DNA from 3 places in the Anaerolactibacter massiliensis genome. Region 2 is predicted to be linked to each of the others. Evidence: predicted binding sites of a transcription regulator. Region 2 holds the regulator's gene; each other region holds the start of a gene.
What was found. Region 2 encodes Rex, which represses fermentation and respiration genes when NADH is low (regulators of the CRP and FNR family bind a similar motif). Its sites were predicted from a motif close to GTGAANNNNTTCAC; they were not measured.
Positions count from the first base shown of each region.

Region 1 (6,121 bases), on a different contig from region 2:
AGAAGAGCTTCTTCTTTCTGCCCTTGGCATCTGTGACAATGTCGGTATAGGCAATGATGATATAGACATCTGCCTCTTTGCCATTCGTGATGAAGCACTTGGAACCATTCAGCACCCAGCTGTCGCCATCGAGCACGGCTCTGGTCTGAACCCCCTGAGCATCCGTTCCTGCACCTGGTTCAGTCAGGCCGAATGCGCCGAGCTTTTCGCCCTTCGCAAGCGGAACCAGGTACTTCTGCTTCTGTGCTTCCGTACCGAACTGGGCAATCGGATCTGCACAAAGCGATGTATGCGCAGACAGTGCTACTGCAGTCGTGCCGCATACTTTTGCCAGCTCTTCCACACACATCACATACGTCAGCGGGTCACATCCCTGACCCCCGTACTTCCGATCAAACGGAATTCCGAGGAATCCGTACTTTGCCATCTTCTCGATATTCTCGCGCGGGAACCGTTCTTCTTCATCCACTTCAATTGCATGAGGTTTTACTTCGTTCTCCGCAAACTGCTGAAACAGTCTGCGCGCCATCTCATGTTTCTGATCCAGCTGAAAATCCATTGCTATGACCTCCGTCTTCTATTCTATTCAACCGAAAGCGCCGGCAGACCATTCCGGCGCTTTCAGAGTATTATTTAGCAGCTTCTGCCGCAGGCTTCTTCTGGTCGACTGCGACTTTTCCGCCATCTGCGTAATTGTAGAACCCAATTCCGCTCTTTACGCCAAGATGGCCTGCACGCACCATTTTCTTCAGCAGCTGAGCCGGGCGATACTTGGAATCTCCGCTCTCGGTATACAGCACATTCATGATGGCAAGGACAACATCCAGGCCGATATAATCCGCCAGTTCCAGCGGTCCCATCGGATGGTTGCAGCCAAGCTTCATTGCCGTATCAATTCCGGTGATGTCCGCAATGCCATCTGAATAGACCTGAATACCTTCGTTGATCATCGGGATCAGGATCCGGTTGACCACGAAGCCGGCACTCTCTTCGACCTGTACCGGAGTCTTGCCGAGCAGTCCGGCAATCTCAATGATCTTCTGAACTGTTTCTTCCGGAGTATTCAGACCGGCGATGACTTCCACCAGCTTCATGACCGGAGCCGGATTGAAGAAGTGCATGCCGACGACCGGCTTCTTGAGACCTGCGCCGATTTCCGTGATGGAAAGCGAGGACGTATTCGTCGCATAGATGCAGTCCGGATTTCTGACAACTTCATTCTGCATATGCTTGAAGAGCTTCTTCTTCAGCTCCATGTTCTCGATGACTGCTTCCACAACGAGATCCGGATCCACTGCGATTTCATCTGTACCAGTCTGGATCTTGGCAAGAATGTTTCCTGCCTCTTCCTGGGTCATCTTCCCCTTGGAGATTCTCTTCGAAAAAGCACTGACAATCCGATTCAGTCCGGACTCTGCATATTCCACTTCCAGATCACAGAGATATACTTTGTCTACTTCCGGGCACTGTGCAAATGTCTGAGCAATACCCCGGCCCATCGTGCCGGCTCCGATTACTGCTACCTTCATATCATCTCATCCTCTTTTCAGTTATTCGTGAATGTCTTTTCTCTGCGCTTTTCCAGGAATGCGTTCATGCCTTCCTTCTGATCATGTGTTGTGAAGCATGCACCGAAGCGCTTCTCTTCCAGAGCTGTCGCTTCATCCATGCCAAGCTCCAGACCTTCGTTGATATCTGCCTTTGCATAACGCACTGCAATCGGAGCATTCGCCGCAACCTGACCAGCAAGCTTTCCAGTTTCCGCTAACAGATCCGCAAGCGGAACAACCTTGTTCACAAGTCCGATCCGCAACGCTTCGTCAGCTTTGATATTGCGCGCCGTATAGATCATCTGCTTCGCATAGCCAGGACCGATCAGTCTGGCCAGCCGCTGCGTTCCGCCGAATCCCGGCGTGATTCCAAGTCCTGTCTCAGGCTGTCCGAATACTGCATTTTCTGAAGCAATCCGGAAGTCGCAGGACATTGCCAGCTCGCAGCCGCCGCCTAATGCATAGCCATTGACTGCTGCAATCACCGGAATCGGGAACGTCTCGATCCTTCGGAACAGATCATTTCCTTTTTTCGAAAATGCTTTTCCTTCTTCTTCGTTCAGAGAGCTCATCTCCCCGATATCCGCACCGGCAACAAATGATTTTTCTCCGGTGCCGGTGATGATCAGGCAGCGGATCACGCTCTGATCAACCTGATCCAGTGCTCTGCTCAGATCTTCAAGCACTTCGGAATTCAATGCATTCAGTGCCTGGGGACGATTCACAGCAATCGTTCCGACCGCACCTTCTGCTGTATACGTCACGAATGACATGTTCTCAGTCCTCGCGTTCTACCACCGTTGCGCAGCCCATGCCGCCGCCGATGCAAAGTGTTGCAAGACCGCGATGTGCATTGCGCTGCTGCATTGCATACAGAAGCGTAACGAGAATTCTTGCACCGGAAGCTCCGACCGGATGGCCTAATGCAATAGCACCGCCATTCACATTCAGCTTTGCCGGATCGAACTTCAGTTCCTTCGCAACTGCTACACTCTGTGCTGCAAATGCTTCATTTGCTTCATAGAGATCGAAGTCATCAATCGTCAGGCCAGTCTTCGCAAGAACTTTCTTCGTTGCGGCAACCGGGCCGACACCCATGATGGAAGGATCTACGCCGCCAAGACCGCCGGCAACCCAGGTTGCCATCGGCTTCACGCCAAGTTCCTTTGCCTTTTCCTCAGACATCACGACCAGAGCTGCAGCACCATCATTGATCCCTGACGCATTGCCGGCAGTGACAACACCGCCCTGCTTGCCAGAGCAGCACTTCAGCTTTGCAAGAACTTCCGGTGTCTGGCCTTCACGAGGTCCCTCATCCGTATCCACGGTGACGATGCCTTTCTTTTTGCCAAGATTCACTTCGATCGGAACAATCTCATCCTTGAATCTGCCATGATCTCTTGCATCGCAAGCCTTGTTCTGGGAATGAGCAGAGAACTCATCAAGCTCTTCTCTTGTCAGATGCCACTGCTCCGCAACATTCTCAGCAGTGATCATCATGTGATAATCTCCAAATGCATCCCATAATGCATCATGCACCATGGCATCTACGAGACCATCCTTCGGCGTGTTCATCCGATATCCGAATCTTGCATGCGGCAGCAGGTACGGACCATTGCTCATGGATTCCATGCCGCCGGCTACTACCACATCCGCATCGCCTGCCAGAATCATTTCTGCAGCCATATTCACGCAATCAAGACCTGATCCGCATACCACGTTCACAGTAACTGCCGGGCAGGTAACCGGAAGACCTGCTTTGATGGAAGCCTGCCGGGCAGGATTCTGTCCCAGACCTGCCTGGATGACATTGCCCATATATACATGATCCACCTGCTCAGGCTTCAGCCCGGCACGCTTCACTGCTTCTCTGATTACTGCTGCTCCGAGATCCACTGCCGGGACCGTGCTCAGTTCGCCGCCCATCTTGCCGATCGCTGTTCTGCATGCACTTGCAATTACGATTTTCTTTGCCATCTGCTCATCCTTCTCTTTCATTTTTACTTTGTGATGTATTTCACAGTGATTACCTTACCACTCCGGAATCCGGAATCAAGAGCAAATTGTTAAAGAAATCACATGTAACCGCTATCATTCAAATTTTCTGTTTTTAGCTTGTGAATTAATTCATTTTATGTTTTTCTGAAGCGCTTACATTTAACAAGCGAAATTTTTGCTATCCTTTGACAGATCATGCTTATCTGACAATATTCATGTGCAAATACGCGTAGATAATGGTCTTATTTCAGCTCTTATGAAAAATAAAAATTCTCCGATCATAATCTATGAACCCGTTTCTACGTGCCTGTCATTTCAAGCATCATGAAATACTCATTCTTTTTTTGAATTACTGTCTTCTGACCATTCCATCATTTCTGCCAGAGATTTCATCCGAAATAGCTCTTTTTCAAAGTGCAGAATGTGCAGATATGACGATCCTATGAAGACCTCTAAAGAGATGAGACCCGGATGATTCCGATCATCGTTCCGGGCTTCCTGCCGAAAAGAAAAAAAAGCAGAAATCCTTCCGTTTCCGGAAGAACTTCTGCAGATTCAGATTCTGATCAGACAATCTTATTCTGCTGGAATGACAGAACCATCTGTCCAGGTTTCCCTGATGAAGTTCTTGATATCATCAGAGGTCAAAACTTCTGCCAGTGCCTTGATTCTAGGATCATCCTTAAGTTCTGTACGGGTGACCAGGATATTCACATAAGGGTTGGAAGCATCTGCCTGTTCAAGCAGCAGTGCATCCTGAGACGGCTTGAGGCCTGCAGCGATTGCATAGTTCCCATTGATGGCAACGAGATCTGCCTGGTCATCATCCAGGGTATTGGTCAGCTGCTCCGGGTTCACCTCAATTGAGAAATCAAAGTTATGAGGATTGTCAACGATGTCTTCCTTCGTTGCGGTCAGTTCATCTACGCCATCTTTCAGTGTGATGAGCCCTGCCTTTGCAAGGATAGAAAGAATACGGCCATGGTCTGCAACTGAATTGGAAGTGACGATATGCGCACCATCAGGGAGTTCATCCAGTGAGCTGTACTTCTTCGAATAGAAACCGAACGGTTCAATCTCTACTCCTGCAACATTGACCAGATCATAACCATTCTCTGCAACTTCGTTATCAAAGAACGGTACATGCTGGAAGAAGTTCGCATCCGCATCGCCATCATTCACTGCTCTGTTCGGAGTGTAGTAATCTTCGGTTTCAATGATATTGAGCTTGATATTGTACTTTTCCTGCAGAATCGGTGCTGCTGCATTCAGAATGACTTCATGCGGGTTTGCAGTAGCGATGACGGAGAGAGTCTGCGGCTCAGCTGAAGCGGCTGCTGAAGCTGCTGCTGAGGCAGAAGCAGCTGCTGGTGCGGAACTAGCTGCAGTGCTGCTGCTTCCGCATGCAGCAAGCGACAATGCGAGAATTGCGGAGGAGATGATTCGTGTGAACTTTCCTGTTTTCATTTTCTTTCCCTTTCCTGTTTTATCGTTTATCGATTTTCTTTACGACCGCATCGCCGATCCACTGGATCACGAATACGATCAGGACAATAATCACCGTGGAACTGTAGAGGATGGCGTCGTTCCGTCTTGCAAAGCCATACATATATGCAAGATTTCCGAGGCCGCCAGCGCCGATCGCACCGGCCATAGCTGTGTATCCCACCAGAGAGATTCCGGTTACTGCAATCCCTGAGACGATTGCAGGCATGGATTCCGGAAGAAGCACTTTGAAGATAATCTGAGCATTGGTAGCCCCCATGGACTTTGCCGCTTCAATCGTTCCTTTATCCACATCCTGGAACGCGATCACGCACATTCGCGCAAAGAATGGCGTGCTTGCAAATATCAGCGGCGGCAATGCCGCTTTTGCGCCAAGCATGGTTCCCACCAGAGCCCTGGTCAGAGGAATGAGGAGGATCAGCAGAATCAGAAACGGAATGGCTCTCAGAACATTCACGATGATATCGACGATACGATTCAGGATCCGGTTCTGAAGAAGTCCTCCGGTCTGCGTGCAATAGAGCAGAATTCCGATCAGAAGGCCGAAGACTGCAGCAAAGAACAGAGAAACAAAAGTCATATAGACTGTTTCCCATACCGCCTGGAGCAGCTGTTCCACATTCAGCGTTGATTCAATCATCACAGCACCTCCACTTTCACATTCCTCGACACGAGGTATTCCACGAACTTGTTATACTCTTCGTCCTTTGCCTGGAAGAGATGAAGGTAGGTGGTTCCGAATGGACCATCTTTGGTGCTGGTGATATCAGACTGCACAATGGATACCGGAAAGCTGACCAGACGGATCGCATCAGAGATCACCGGATCATCCGTCCCGGAAGTAAAGATCAGTCTCAGCAGGATTCCATCAGGATATTTCTTCCGAAGGTTTTCTGCCAGTGTTTCAATTTCTTCAGAGGCATTGACATTCTGAACAAAGCGCTTCGTGATTTCATGTTTCGGATGCTCGAAGAGTTCTTTGACAGTTCCTTCTTCAACAACCTTTCCTTCGCTCATGACAGCCATTCTGGAACAGATCTGCTGAACAACTTCCATCTGGTGAGTGA
Region 1 is NZ_OLMH01000001.1:316,048-322,168, reverse strand. Features, by position in the region: gene C7E00_RS01615 (acyl-CoA dehydrogenase) at 1-559, opposite strand, end outside; gene C7E00_RS01610 (3-hydroxyacyl-CoA dehydrogenase family protein) at 630-1,529, opposite strand; gene C7E00_RS01605 (enoyl-CoA hydratase-related protein) at 1,547-2,323, opposite strand; gene C7E00_RS01600 (acetyl-CoA C-acetyltransferase) at 2,328-3,527, opposite strand; gene C7E00_RS01595 (MetQ/NlpA family ABC transporter substrate-binding protein) at 4,125-5,015, opposite strand; gene C7E00_RS01590 (methionine ABC transporter permease) at 5,035-5,694, opposite strand; gene C7E00_RS01585 (methionine ABC transporter ATP-binding protein) at 5,694-6,121, opposite strand, start outside.
Region 1: C7E00_RS01600 (acetyl-CoA C-acetyltransferase) is a predicted target of Rex. The motif match lies at 3,668-3,681, and genes of this name have one in related genera.

Region 2 (6,121 bases):
CTCAATGAAGCGCATGAAATCACTGCGCATCATGAAAATATCCGCATCATCGTCCCACGGAATAAACCCCTTATGGCGAACCGCACCAAGCGCACTTCCGCCCGAAAGAAAATAGGGAATATCGTTCCTGCGGCAGAGCTCATCGATATCCTTCATCATCTCCAGAAGAACCATCTGGACATCATGAACTGTGATCTTTGTCCCATCCGGGTTCTGCTTCAGTACATATTCTTCCATTTTCCAAATATACTCCTGTTTCTCAGAACATCAGGTTGCGCGGCGTCCGTGCAAACGGAATCACGTCACGGATGTTCTCCATGCCGGTCACATACATGACAAAGCGCTCAAAGCCCAGACCGAACCCCGCATGCTTGCAGCCGCCGTACCGGCGAAGATCCAGATACCACTGATATCCATCCATCTTCATACCAAGTTCCTTCATGCGGTTTTCCAGCACATCGAGGCGCTCTTCTCTCTGGCTGCCGCCGACCAGCTCGCCGACACCCGGCACCAGCAGATCGCAGGCAGCAACCGTCTTGCCATCCTCATTCTGGCGCATGTAGAATGCTTTGATGTCTTTCGGATAATCCGTCAGGAACACCGGTCCCTGCACTACCTTATCGGTGATATACCGCTCATGCTCGGTCATGAGGTCCATGCCCCAGTGGATATCCTTATTTTCAAACTGCTCCGGATCTGCCTTCTTCAGAATCTCGATTGCTTCGGTATAAGGCATTCTGCGGAACTCGCTGTTCTTCACATGATCAAGACGCTCAATCAGACCCTTCTCAATGAATTCATTGAAGAACTTCATCTCTTCCGGACAGTTATCTTCCACATACTGGATGCAGAACTTCACCATGTCCTCGATGCAGTCCATATCATCTTCCAGATCAGCGAAAGCCATCTCCGGTTCAATCATCCAGAACTCAGCAAGATGGTTCGTCGTATTCGAATTCTCAGCCCGGAACGTTGGCCCGAACGTATACACATCGCGGAATGCCAGAGCAAACGCCTCAGCCTGCAGCTGACCGGAAACGGTCAGACTGGCATGCTTGCCGAAGAAGTCTTCGTCATACTTGCCATCGCTGCGGGTGGTAACCGTAAACGTCTCGCCGGCACCCTCAGCATCATTGCCGGTGATTTCCGGCGTATTGACATAGACAAATCCCTGGTCCTGGAAGAACTCATGAATAGCCATAGCCAGCGCGGAACGAACCCGGAATACCGCACTGAATGTATTGGTCCGCGGACGCAGATGACCGATCTCACGGAGATACTCAAACGAATGACGCTTCTTCTGAAGCGGATAAGTCTTGTCGCACTCTCCTTCCAGCACAATCTCCGTTGCCTGGATCTCGAACGGCTGCTTGTTATCCGGAGTAGCTACATACTTTCCGGTCACCGAAACAGCAGTGCCGGTCAGGTACTTTCCGACTTCTGCAAAATTCGCCAGCGACTGCTCATAGACGATCTGGGCATTCTTGAAATACGAACCGTCATTCAATGCCAGAAATCCGACATTCTTGCCAGCCCGGTTCGTTCTGACCCAGCCCTGCAGAAACACATATTCCACCTGGTCCTTCTCCAGCTGGGACCCTTCATTCGTCAGTTCATACAATTCCCTGACCGTCATTTCACTCAGCATAGTATTCTCCGATCTCTCCTTACTGCTGTTTATTTCTGCATGGAGTTTGCCTCAAAGACAAGCTCCTGAATCGACGACACGACATCGATCTGTTTCACATGTACATTTGCCGGCACTGTGAAATGGTCGCTCACAAAACTTACCAATCCCGTAATTCCGTTCTTCACGAGCAGATCAACCGTAGGCTGAACTTCCCGGGAAATCGTCAGAATTGCAATCCGGCATCCTTCCGGCTTCTTCTCTGCAATCTCATTCAGATTGTAGACCGGGACACCTGCGCCCTTCACATCTTCCGGCTTCAGATCAAAGGCACATACAATCTCACCGACCACATGGTTCCAGTGATTGTAGTTCAGAAGTGCCTTTCCGAGGTTTCCGCATCCGACCAGAATGATCTTCTCATCAAAGTTCATGCCGAGCTGATCGCTGAAGATCTGAATCAGATCATCAACCTTATAGCCATAACCCTGCTTCCCGAGATTCCCGAGAAAGCTGAAGTCTCTGCGGATCGTGGTAGATTCGATGCCGACATAATCGGCAAGTTCCCGGGACATGATGCGATCCACTCCGTCTGCCTTCAGACGGCGCAGGGCCTTCAGATATACCGGATAACGATGCAGTGTTGCCTTTGGTACTAGTTTATTGTTTTCCATATTTTTCACCTGGGTACAGTGTATCATAAACTAGTGAATGTGATAATATGAATAATCCTAACAAGATTATTAATTCTCTCCTGGCATCATCAGACCCGGATCTGCGGCGGCATCAAATCCGCCGAATGCTTTATGAAGGTACGCAGTATAACCCACCGCACCGATCATTGCCGCATTGTCCGTGCAGCATTTCAGAGGCGGAATGACCAGCTTCGTTTCCGGATAAGCCTTCATCTTGTCCGTCATCATGGAACGAAGACGGGAATTAGCCGCAACTCCGCCTGCCAGTACCAGCATCTTCGGCTTGAATTCCTTTACCGCTGCACATGTCTTATCCGTCATGGAATTCAGTGCAGTCTCCTGGAATGCATATGCCATATCAGCCGGATTAACTTCCTTGCCCTGCTTCTTCAGACGCTGATCCAGCTGCAGCACTGCGGTCTTGAGGCCGGAGAACGAGAAGTCATAAGGCTTAGCCGTCTTCGGCGTCGGCAGCACATAGTCCGGATCTGCCTTGCCGAGCTTAGCCAGCTTATCCATGACCGGTCCGCCCGGATAGCCGAGGCCCAGCACACGGGCAACCTTGTCATATGCTTCGCCGATCGCATCATCCATGGTTGTGCCGATGACCTTGAAGTCCCAGTCATTCGCCATCCATACAAGCTGCGTATGACCGCCCGAAACAACCAATGCCATTAACGGGAATTCCAGATCCGTCACGAACTGATTGGCAAAGATATGCCCGGTGATATGATGAATCGGAATCAGCGGCTTATGGAACTCCCAGGCAAGCGTCTTGGCAGCCTGCACGCCAACATGCAGAGAACCGATCAGACCAGGACCCTGGGTATAGGCAATCGCATCGATGTCATCCATCGTCACCCCAGCCTGCTTTACCGCCTCGCTGATAACTGCAGAAATATTCTCCACATGAATGCGGCTCGCTACTTCCGGAACGACCCCGCCATATAATGTATGCACATTGATCTGACTCGAAACAACATTGGAAAGGATCTCTTTCCCATCCCGGACTACCGCACATGCTGTCTCATCGCAGCTTGTCTCAATCCCTAATATCAGCGTCATCTTTCTGACCTCCAATCGGCTTCACCATGAGATACGCATCTTCGCCATTCTCGTAGTAGCCTTTTCTTATATTCACCTGAATAAACCCATGTTTCTCGTAGAGATGCCTTGCCTTAGCATTGCTTACGCGTACCTCCAGGGAAAACGTCTCGCAGCCCTGATCTGCCGCATCTTTCTCTGCATAGCTCAGCAATGCACTGCCGATGCCGCGATTCTGATATTCCGGATCCACTCCGATCGTCGCAACCTGAGCCTGCTCATATAGAATCCAGTAGTCAAGATACCCGACTACCCTTCCTTCTTCTTCATCGACAAGAAGAATTGCAAAGGGATTCTCATGCAGTTCATGCTCGAATTCCTTCCACGGCCACGGGCTGTCCGCAAACAGCACATTCTCCAGCTCGGCAATGCGATCAAGATCCTGGTCTTCAGCAGCTCGGATCATTGATGATGAGGCAGGTAGCTCTCACTGCTCTTCAGATATTCCGGCTTTACGAGATGCACATTCTCTGCATACTTCCACTGATCTTTCAGCGCCAGGAAATTCTCAGCAAGATCCGGAATATGGTCTTCTCTTCCTACCAAACTGCCATCGCCGATCACGGTTTCCGCTTCTAGGATCTCTGCCTTCACTTCTTCACAAGGCTTCGCTTCTACCGTACCGGAAAGAACCCCATATTCATAAACCGCTGTATAGACACGGCCTCCTCTTGCATCAAGGACGACGCGGGCTCTTGGCTCCATGCCAGCAAACAGCTGCAGCGTGCCAACCGTTGCGATCGGAAGATTCCGCATTGCACAGAATACCTTCGCCACTGTCATCGCAATCCGTACACCGGTATAGCTGCCAGGGCCTTCGCTGACCACGACCTGACCGATATCTTCCGGTTCCAGACCGGCTTCCTTCATCAGATCCATCAATCTCGGAAACAATTCTTCCGACTGCTTCTTCCAGCACTTTTCCTGGAACTTCGCCACGATCTGATCATCCCGGATCAGCGCAATCACAAGATACTGAGTACTAGTATCCATGCATAATGTAATCATCTGATTTCCTCCAGAAGCTGTTCGTATTCAGCCCCATTCGCTGTCATCGTAAACTCCCGATCACTTTCCTCAAGCAGACGGATTGAAATAGAAAGATACTCTTCCGGAACAAGATCCGGTACAAACTGAGACCACTCAATGACCGTCAGCCCGCCATCTGTCAGATACTCATCAAACCCGAGATCCTGATGAACCCCTTCAAGCCGATAAGCATCAATATGATTCAGCTCCAGCCGGCCATGATATAACTTCTGGATCGTGAAGGTAGGACTGGTAACGGTTCTCGTGATCCCCAGACCCTTTGCAATTCCCTGGGTCAGACACGTCTTACCCGCCCCGAGATCGCCTTTCATCAGGAATACCATATCAGGCTTCGCATGAGCACCGAGCTTTTCTCCAAGCGCATGCGTTTCCTCGACACTTTTCGTAATCACTTTCAGTTCTTTCATAACTGTGCCTCGCAGGCATTAATTATACACGCTCTGAGTGCCATTGCATGCATAAATACCCACTTTCAGAGGTTCGTAAGCCATCAGCAGAAGAATCATCACATGCAGGAATGGATGCATCAAAAGAACTAAGCCCGAGGTAGAGTAAAACAGATACGTTTAGTAAGCTGCCGCTGTCCCCGTTTTCTGATTCCCTTTGCATGGATAAATGATTTCATTGCTTTATAACAAAGGTCCCCTAAACATCCCATTTTCATTTCTGAGACCTTTCGGAGCATCTGCACAAAGAATCAGGATCATGGATTCAAATATTGATTCAGTGTTCCCAATGGCCAGTCAGTATAAGGTAAGAGGGACAAAAGCATGCTCCAGAGTAACATAAAAAAAAGAGGAAGAGCAGAAGCTCTTCCATCGATTACCCGGCAGCGTGCTTGATTCACTGAGGTCCGCTCAGCTATTTTCGCCCCTGCAGTGCTTAACTTCTGTGTTCGGGATGGGAACAGGTGTGACCACTGCGGTATCGTCACCGGATTTCTTCCAGAGATTGCTCCCTGAAAACTGAATAACAGATTTCTCCAGACTTCAGACTGCTTCGTCTTTCCGTATTGTGGCGTTCTCTCGTGTGATTAAATCTTCGACCTATTAGGATCAGTCAGCTCAATGCCTCACGGCACTTACACCTCTGACCTATCAACCTCGTCGTCTTCAAGGGGTCTTATTTCTTTCGAAGGGAAGTCTCATCTTGGAGTTGGTTTCGCGCTTAGATGCCTTCAGCGTTTATCTCAGCCGTTCTCAGCTATCCAGCTGTGCCACTGGCGTGACAACTGGTGCACCGTAGGAACGTCCATCCTGGTCCTCTCGTACTAGGGACAGCTCTCCTCAAACTTCCAACGCCCACAACAGATAGGGACCAAACTGTCTCACGACGTTTTGAACCCAGCTCGCGTACCGCTTTAATGGGCGGACAGCCCAACCCTTGGAAGCGAATTCACCTCCAGGATGCGATGAGCCGACATCGAGGTGCCAAACCTCCCCGTCGATGTGAACTCTTGGGGGAGATCAGCCTGTTATCCCCAGGGTAGCTTTTATCCGTTAAGCGACGGCCATTCCATTCTGCACCGCCGGATCACTAATTCCGACTTTCGTCCCTGCTCGACCTGTTTGTCTCGCAGTCAAGCACTCTTCTGCATTTACGCTCGACGAATGATTTCCAACCATTCTGAGAGTACCTTTGAGCG
Region 2 is NZ_OLMH01000002.1:12,546-18,666, reverse strand. Features, by position in the region: gene C7E00_RS03575 (LicD family protein) at 1-237, opposite strand, end outside; gene asnS (asparagine--tRNA ligase) at 260-1,648, opposite strand; gene C7E00_RS03565 (redox-sensing transcriptional repressor Rex) at 1,678-2,301, opposite strand; gene tsaD (tRNA (adenosine(37)-N6)-threonylcarbamoyltransferase complex transferase subunit TsaD) at 2,371-3,387, opposite strand; gene rimI (ribosomal protein S18-alanine N-acetyltransferase) at 3,365-3,832, opposite strand; gene tsaB (tRNA (adenosine(37)-N6)-threonylcarbamoyltransferase complex dimerization subunit type 1 TsaB) at 3,829-4,434, opposite strand; gene tsaE (tRNA (adenosine(37)-N6)-threonylcarbamoyltransferase complex ATPase subunit type 1 TsaE) at 4,431-4,883, opposite strand; rRNA gene rrf (5S ribosomal RNA) at 5,301-5,414, opposite strand; rRNA gene C7E00_RS03535 (23S ribosomal RNA) at 5,506-6,121, opposite strand, start outside.

Region 3 (6,121 bases), 2.0 Mb from region 2:
ACAAGTGAAACGGAAGGATATGTTTCAGCATTGACCCTTGCAGAACTTGTTTATGTTATGAGAAAAGAACAGAATCAAAAAGGTGTTCACGACATTCTGAGTTTTTACGATGCTTCTGACTGGATCAGTTCCTGCAATGATCCATTTACCCAGTCATTCCTTTTCTGCTACCATTAAACCGATGAGAAATGAAGCAACGAAGAATCAGTTAATTGAAGGACTCAAGGAATGCATGCGCCATAAGCAGCTGGAAGACATCACAGTCAGGGAAATCTCTGACGCTGCCGGGGTTTCCAGGCAGACCTTCTACCGCAGCTTCCTGGACAAGTATGATCTTGCCAATCAGTACTTCGATCAGCTGCTTGCATTGTCCTTTGATCAGATGGGCAGCGGAAAGACCCTGCATGAAGGTCTCGTGAAGAAGTTCCGGTACATCCGCCAGGAACAGATCTTTTTCACCAATGCCTTCCGCACTGATACCCAGAACAACCTGAAGAATCATGACTTCGAGCGCATCACGGCATTCTACTGCAATCTGATCCGCGAAAAGACCGGACATGATCCGGATTCAGAAATCCGGGAACTGCTGGAAATGTACTGTCAGGCAAGTGTATACAAGACAAGTCAGTGGGTCCTGTCAGGTATGAAGACTTCTCCGGAAGAGCTGGCTGATCTGATGATCGATGCCATGCCGCCGAAACTGTACCGCCTGTTTACGAAACTCCATGTATTCGAATAAATTTGTGAAAGTGTTACACAAGTCATGAAGTGTAACGCTTTTCTTTTCTCTTTCCCTGCTACACTGATCATGTAACGTGAATTCGTTCACGAGAAGGAGAAAATAATGGCAAATCGTATTTCACTGAATGGCACTTCTTACCATGGCTTCGGCGCGATCAAAGAGATTGTGACTGAAGTCAAAAGCAGAGGCTTCAAAAAAGCATTCGTCGCTTCTGACCCGGATCTCGTCAAGTTCCATGTGACTGACAAAGTAACGAAACTCCTCGACGAAGCAGGTCTTCCGTATGAAGTCTATTCCGATATCAAACCGAACCCGACCATCGAGAATGTCCAGCATGGGGTTCAGGCATTCAAGGATTCCGGTGCAGATTACATTCTCGCAATCGGCGGCGGTTCTTCCATGGATACTTCCAAGGCTATCGGCATCATCATCGCAAACCCGGAGTTCGCAGATGTCCGTTCTCTGGAAGGCGTTGCTCCGACGAAGAACCCGAGCGTTCCGATCATCGCCGTTCCGACCACTGCCGGCACTGCTGCCGAAGTCACGATCAACTACGTCATCACCGATGTCGAGAAGCAGCGCAAGTTTGTCTGCGTCGATACGCATGATATGCCGATCATCGCAGTCGTCGATCCGGATATGATGTCCTCGATGCCGAAGGGACTGACCGCTTCCACCGGCATGGATGCACTGACTCATGCCATCGAAGGCTACACTACGAAGGCTGCCTGGGAGATGACTGACATGTTCCACCTTGAGGCAATCCGTCTGATCTCCGAGAATCTCAGAGCTGCAGTTGCCAATGATCCGAAGGGACGCGAAGGCATGGCCCTCGGCCAGTATATTGCCGGCATGGGATTCTCCAATGTAGGTCTCGGCATTGACCACTCCATGGCACATACGCTCAGTGCTCACTACGACACGCCGCATGGAGTTGCCTGCGCAATGTTCCTGCCGATCACGATGGAATTCAACCGCGACTATACGGGTGAAAAGTATCGTGAAATTGCCCGTGCCATGGGCGTCAAAGGCGTCGATGAGATGAGCCAGGAAGAATACAGAGACGCTGCGATCAATGCAGTCAAGCAGCTCTCCAAGGATGTAGGCATTCCGGAAAAGAACGAGAAGATCCGCGAAGAAGATCTGGATCAGCTCGCCAAAGATGCTCTCAATGATGCATGCTATCCGGGCAACCCTCGTGAAGCAACCAAGGAACAGGTCATCGAAATGTTCCGCAAGCTGATGTAACTGAACAGAAGATCAGACTCGTGACATCTCCGGATGCCGCGAGTCTTTTCTTACTCTGTCACCCGATCGATTTCCTGAATCGATCCTTCAAACCTGGAATCATTATTGAAGTTGCCTTGCAGCACCATGCCATTGCTTGCCACGCCGAAATACGCACCAGCCCGCTCTGCATCAATCACAAACTCCAGCACAGAGCCATTCAGTTCCACCCTGCACCCATCCGGCGCATCTGCCGGATCTTTTTCTTCCACTTTCACGACCGGCAGAATGATTCCGGTATCCAGCACGAAATAAAACCTGGTTCCGATGGATCCGAACGAATAGCCAAGAGCCACGCCGAGAAATCCATCCGCGTCATAAAGAAGACCGGTCTTCCGATCTATCTTCATATACTCCCGGATATAGCGGTACTGATCAGAAGTCTCATCCGTGATCGTCCGGTAGTCCATATAGGTCTTCAGAGGGCTATCCGAACATGGTGCAATCTCCTCATAGCTGAGCCTGCGCACATAGTGACTGTACTGATCCGGATCCGTCGGTGATCTCTGCACGAATATTGCCGTCAGAATCACTGCCAGAACTGCAATCATCCAGAATACCGGAGTAGGCTTTCTGATCCTTCTTCTTCTCATGTCACTCATCATAGCAGATATCAAAACTGCAGGGTTTGTTTCCCTGCAGTCTGCATGCATGATTACTCTTTCTGATTCAGCCTCAGGCGATAGGCAGATATGATCTCTCTCATCTCGGCCAGAGAATTCATGCCGGAAAGCTTTGCCTTGCACTCGGCAGAATACGGCATGCCCGCCACATACCAGGCAGCCATGCCCCGCATCATGCTGATAGCGGTATGCTCTCCTTCATACGCGCACAGCTTCTCTGCATAATCCAGGCACAGATCCAGTCTTGCTTCATACGAAGGTTCTTTGTATGGTTCTCCTCTTAATCCCCGATTCAGTTCTTCGATGAGATATGGCTTTCCGAGCAGTCCTCTTCCAATCATCACCGCATCGCATCTCGTTTCTTCCAGCATGCGCTTTGCATCGCTGACGGAACGGATATCGCCATTGCCGATCACCGGAATCGATACTGCCTCTTTCACCATGCGGATATACGAGAGATCAGCATTGCCGGAATAATACTGGCTCTTGGTGCGGCCATGCACGGCAATCGCCGAAACTCCTGCCTGCTCCAGTCTCATTGCCAGATCTGGGCAATTGATATGATTCTGATCCCAGCCAGCCCGCATCTTCACCGTCACCGGCTTCTTCGTATTGGAAACCACTGCTTTTGCAACTTCCACTGCAAGATCCGGATTTGCCATGAGCCAGCTGCCCGCATGTGCTTTCAGCACTTTCGTCACCGGGCATCCCATATTGATATCAATCACATCGCAGTCTGTGTGCTCATCCAGATACCTGGCAGCTTCTGCCATCGTCTCCGGATCTCCTCCGAATAACTGCAGACTCACCGGATGTTCTCCAGGCACCGTGCGGCACATATCAAACGTCCGCTGATTGCGGAAATGCAGAGCTTTATCGCTGATCATCTCACTGACCACCAGCCCGGCTCCATACGAATGGCAAAGCTGCCGGTAGACTGGGTTCGAAATTCCAGCAAGCGGCGCCGCAACGACCTGGCTCTCAATCTCTACGCTGCCGATTTTCCACACTGCTTCTTCTCCAGGAGCTGCTTCAGTTCTTCTTCACTGTAACGATACTGCTTCTCGCAATACGAACAGGTGATCTCTGCCCCATGATCTTCTTCCATCATGTCCTTCAGATCCTTCTCATGCAGCGTCAGCAGAAGCTCCCCATAATACTCTTTGGAACACCCGCAATGCCACTGCACCGGCTTATGTTCAAGAATCGCCGCATCCGGAAACAGAAGCCGGATCAGATCTTCGACTTCGATTCCTTCATCCATATATTCCGTCATCGGCTTCATGGTCTTTGTTACCTGTTCCACCGCTTCAATCGTCTCTTCCGACGCATCCGGAAGCAGCTGGATGATCATTCCGCCAGCCGTCTTCACCTTCGTATCCGTACCGACCAGAACTCCGACGGCAACCACCGACGGCGTCTGCTCGCTGCGCACCAGATAATATGCAAAATCATCTCCGATCTCGCCCGTCTGCAATGCCACAACGCCGGTAAACGGCTCCTTCAGCCCCATATCTCTGGAAACGGATAAGGTTCCATCGATTCCGACGGCCTTGCCGACATCAAGATGCCCATCCGCTCTGCTCAGGTATACTTCCGGATTCCCGATCATGCCGCGCACATTGCCAGCCCCATCAGCCTGCACGCTGATCTTTCCTGCCGGTCCTTTGCCGTCAATCGTCACGACCACATGTTCCTCAGGGTCTTTGAGATCACTTGCCATCAATGCCGTTACCGTCATCGTCCTGCCCAGTGCTGCCGCACTCGTCGGCCAGCAGTGATGCACTTCGGCTGCCTCTTTTACCATTGCAGTCGTTCTTGCCGCATGTATTCTCACCTGGCCATTCAAAGCCTCAGCAATCACAATTTCATCTTTCATCATTTCACACTCCTGATACACCGCTGATTCATCTTGCGCATTCTCCGCGCATCAATCTTGATCACCCTGCGGTCTGCTGTGAACAAGCCATTGCACTCCTCTTCGACATCAGCCACCTGCGTGAAGACACACCCCGACAGTCCCTTCGGAATATTCCTCAGAACATTCTTCTCATAAAGACGAAATACCGCCTCATTGAGCTTCAGCTTGTTCCGGTACTTCCGATAGAGTCCATGCAGAGAATCCACTTCACTGTGCCCGTATTCCAGATACATCAGACCTCCGAACTCACTCAGAAGCGCAATTCTCCCATCCTCTTTCGGCTCATGGAACCGATAGAAATAGCAATGCCTGCTATTGAAGTCTCCGACTCCCTGATCATGCCAGCCGCTGGCGCTGTCGATCAGCCTCGTCGAATCATAGTCGCGGATATATTCCGATGCCGCGCAGCTGTCAAACTGGCCCCAGCCCTCATTGAACGGAACCCACGCAAAGATGCAGGGGTAATTGTACAGCGTATCAAGCATCTGATCCAGTTCCAGATAATACGCCTTCCGGCTCGCTTCGTCTGCGCGGCCGAACTTCGCATACTGATTGTCATGGATCCTGCGGATTCCAAGCGTCGGCAGAATTCCCGTCAGCCAGAACGAATACGGGCTGCCTCCGCTGGGCATGTCCTGCATGACCAGAAGTCCGAGCTGATCGCACAGCGAATACCACCTGCGGCACTCCACCTTGATATGCTTGCGCACCATATTGAAGCCCATCTCTTTCAGCTTGGTGAGCTCATAGCGCATCATGTCTTCCGAAGGATATGTCATCCATCCATCCGGGGTATATCCCTGATCCAGAACTCCGCTTATAAACGCAGGCTTTCCATTCAGCAGAAACCGGATCTTTCCATGCGAATCTCTGCCGCTGCTGAATTTCCGCATTGCGAAGTAGCTCTTGATCGTCTCATCTTCCGTCTGGATAAAAAGCTGATACAGAAACGGATCCTCTGGCGACCAGGGATGGACGCTTTCCAGCGGAATCGTATAATCCTTGCCTGAGGTGATACCCCGATGCACGAGCTCCCCATCCGCAAACACCGTGATCACAGCCTGCGTGAAGGTTCCCGCCATGCGGAGATATACCCTTGAATGATCAAAATCCGGCGTGATCTTCAGATCTTCTACTGCATGTGCAGGAAGATCCTCGAGCCATACCGTCTGATAGATGCCGCTCATCGGCCGATACCAGATCCCGCCATGAACAAGTTTCTGCTTGCCATATGCATAGATTCCCTGATCACTGTCATCAGTCACCCGGACCAGGATTTCGTTCTTCTCTTTGATCATGCCGCTGATATCAAATGAAAACGGCGCATAGCCGCCTTCATGAGCACCAGCCTCTACTCCATTCACCCATACCCGGCAGCACTGATCCACCGCTTCAAAGTTCAGAATTGTCCGATCCGTCGTCGGCTGGTAGGCAAACGAATGCCGATACCACAATACCTGCCCGGGCTGAAGAATCTCCTTCGTCCCGGATAATTCCGTTCCTAACGCAAACGGAACCAGGATCTTCTTCCAGTTTTTCTCTGAAAAC
Region 3 is NZ_OLMH01000002.1:2,039,080-2,045,200, forward strand. Features, by position in the region: gene C7E00_RS13230 (TetR/AcrR family transcriptional regulator C-terminal domain-containing protein) at 182-739, shown strand; gene fucO (lactaldehyde reductase) at 845-1,990, shown strand; gene C7E00_RS13240 (hypothetical protein) at 2,041-2,622, opposite strand; gene dusB (tRNA dihydrouridine synthase DusB) at 2,685-3,662, opposite strand; gene hslO (Hsp33 family molecular chaperone HslO) at 3,641-4,534, opposite strand; gene C7E00_RS13255 (glycoside hydrolase family 2 protein) at 4,531-6,121, opposite strand, start outside.
Region 3: fucO (lactaldehyde reductase) is a predicted target of Rex. The motif match lies at 816-829, and genes of this name have one in related genera.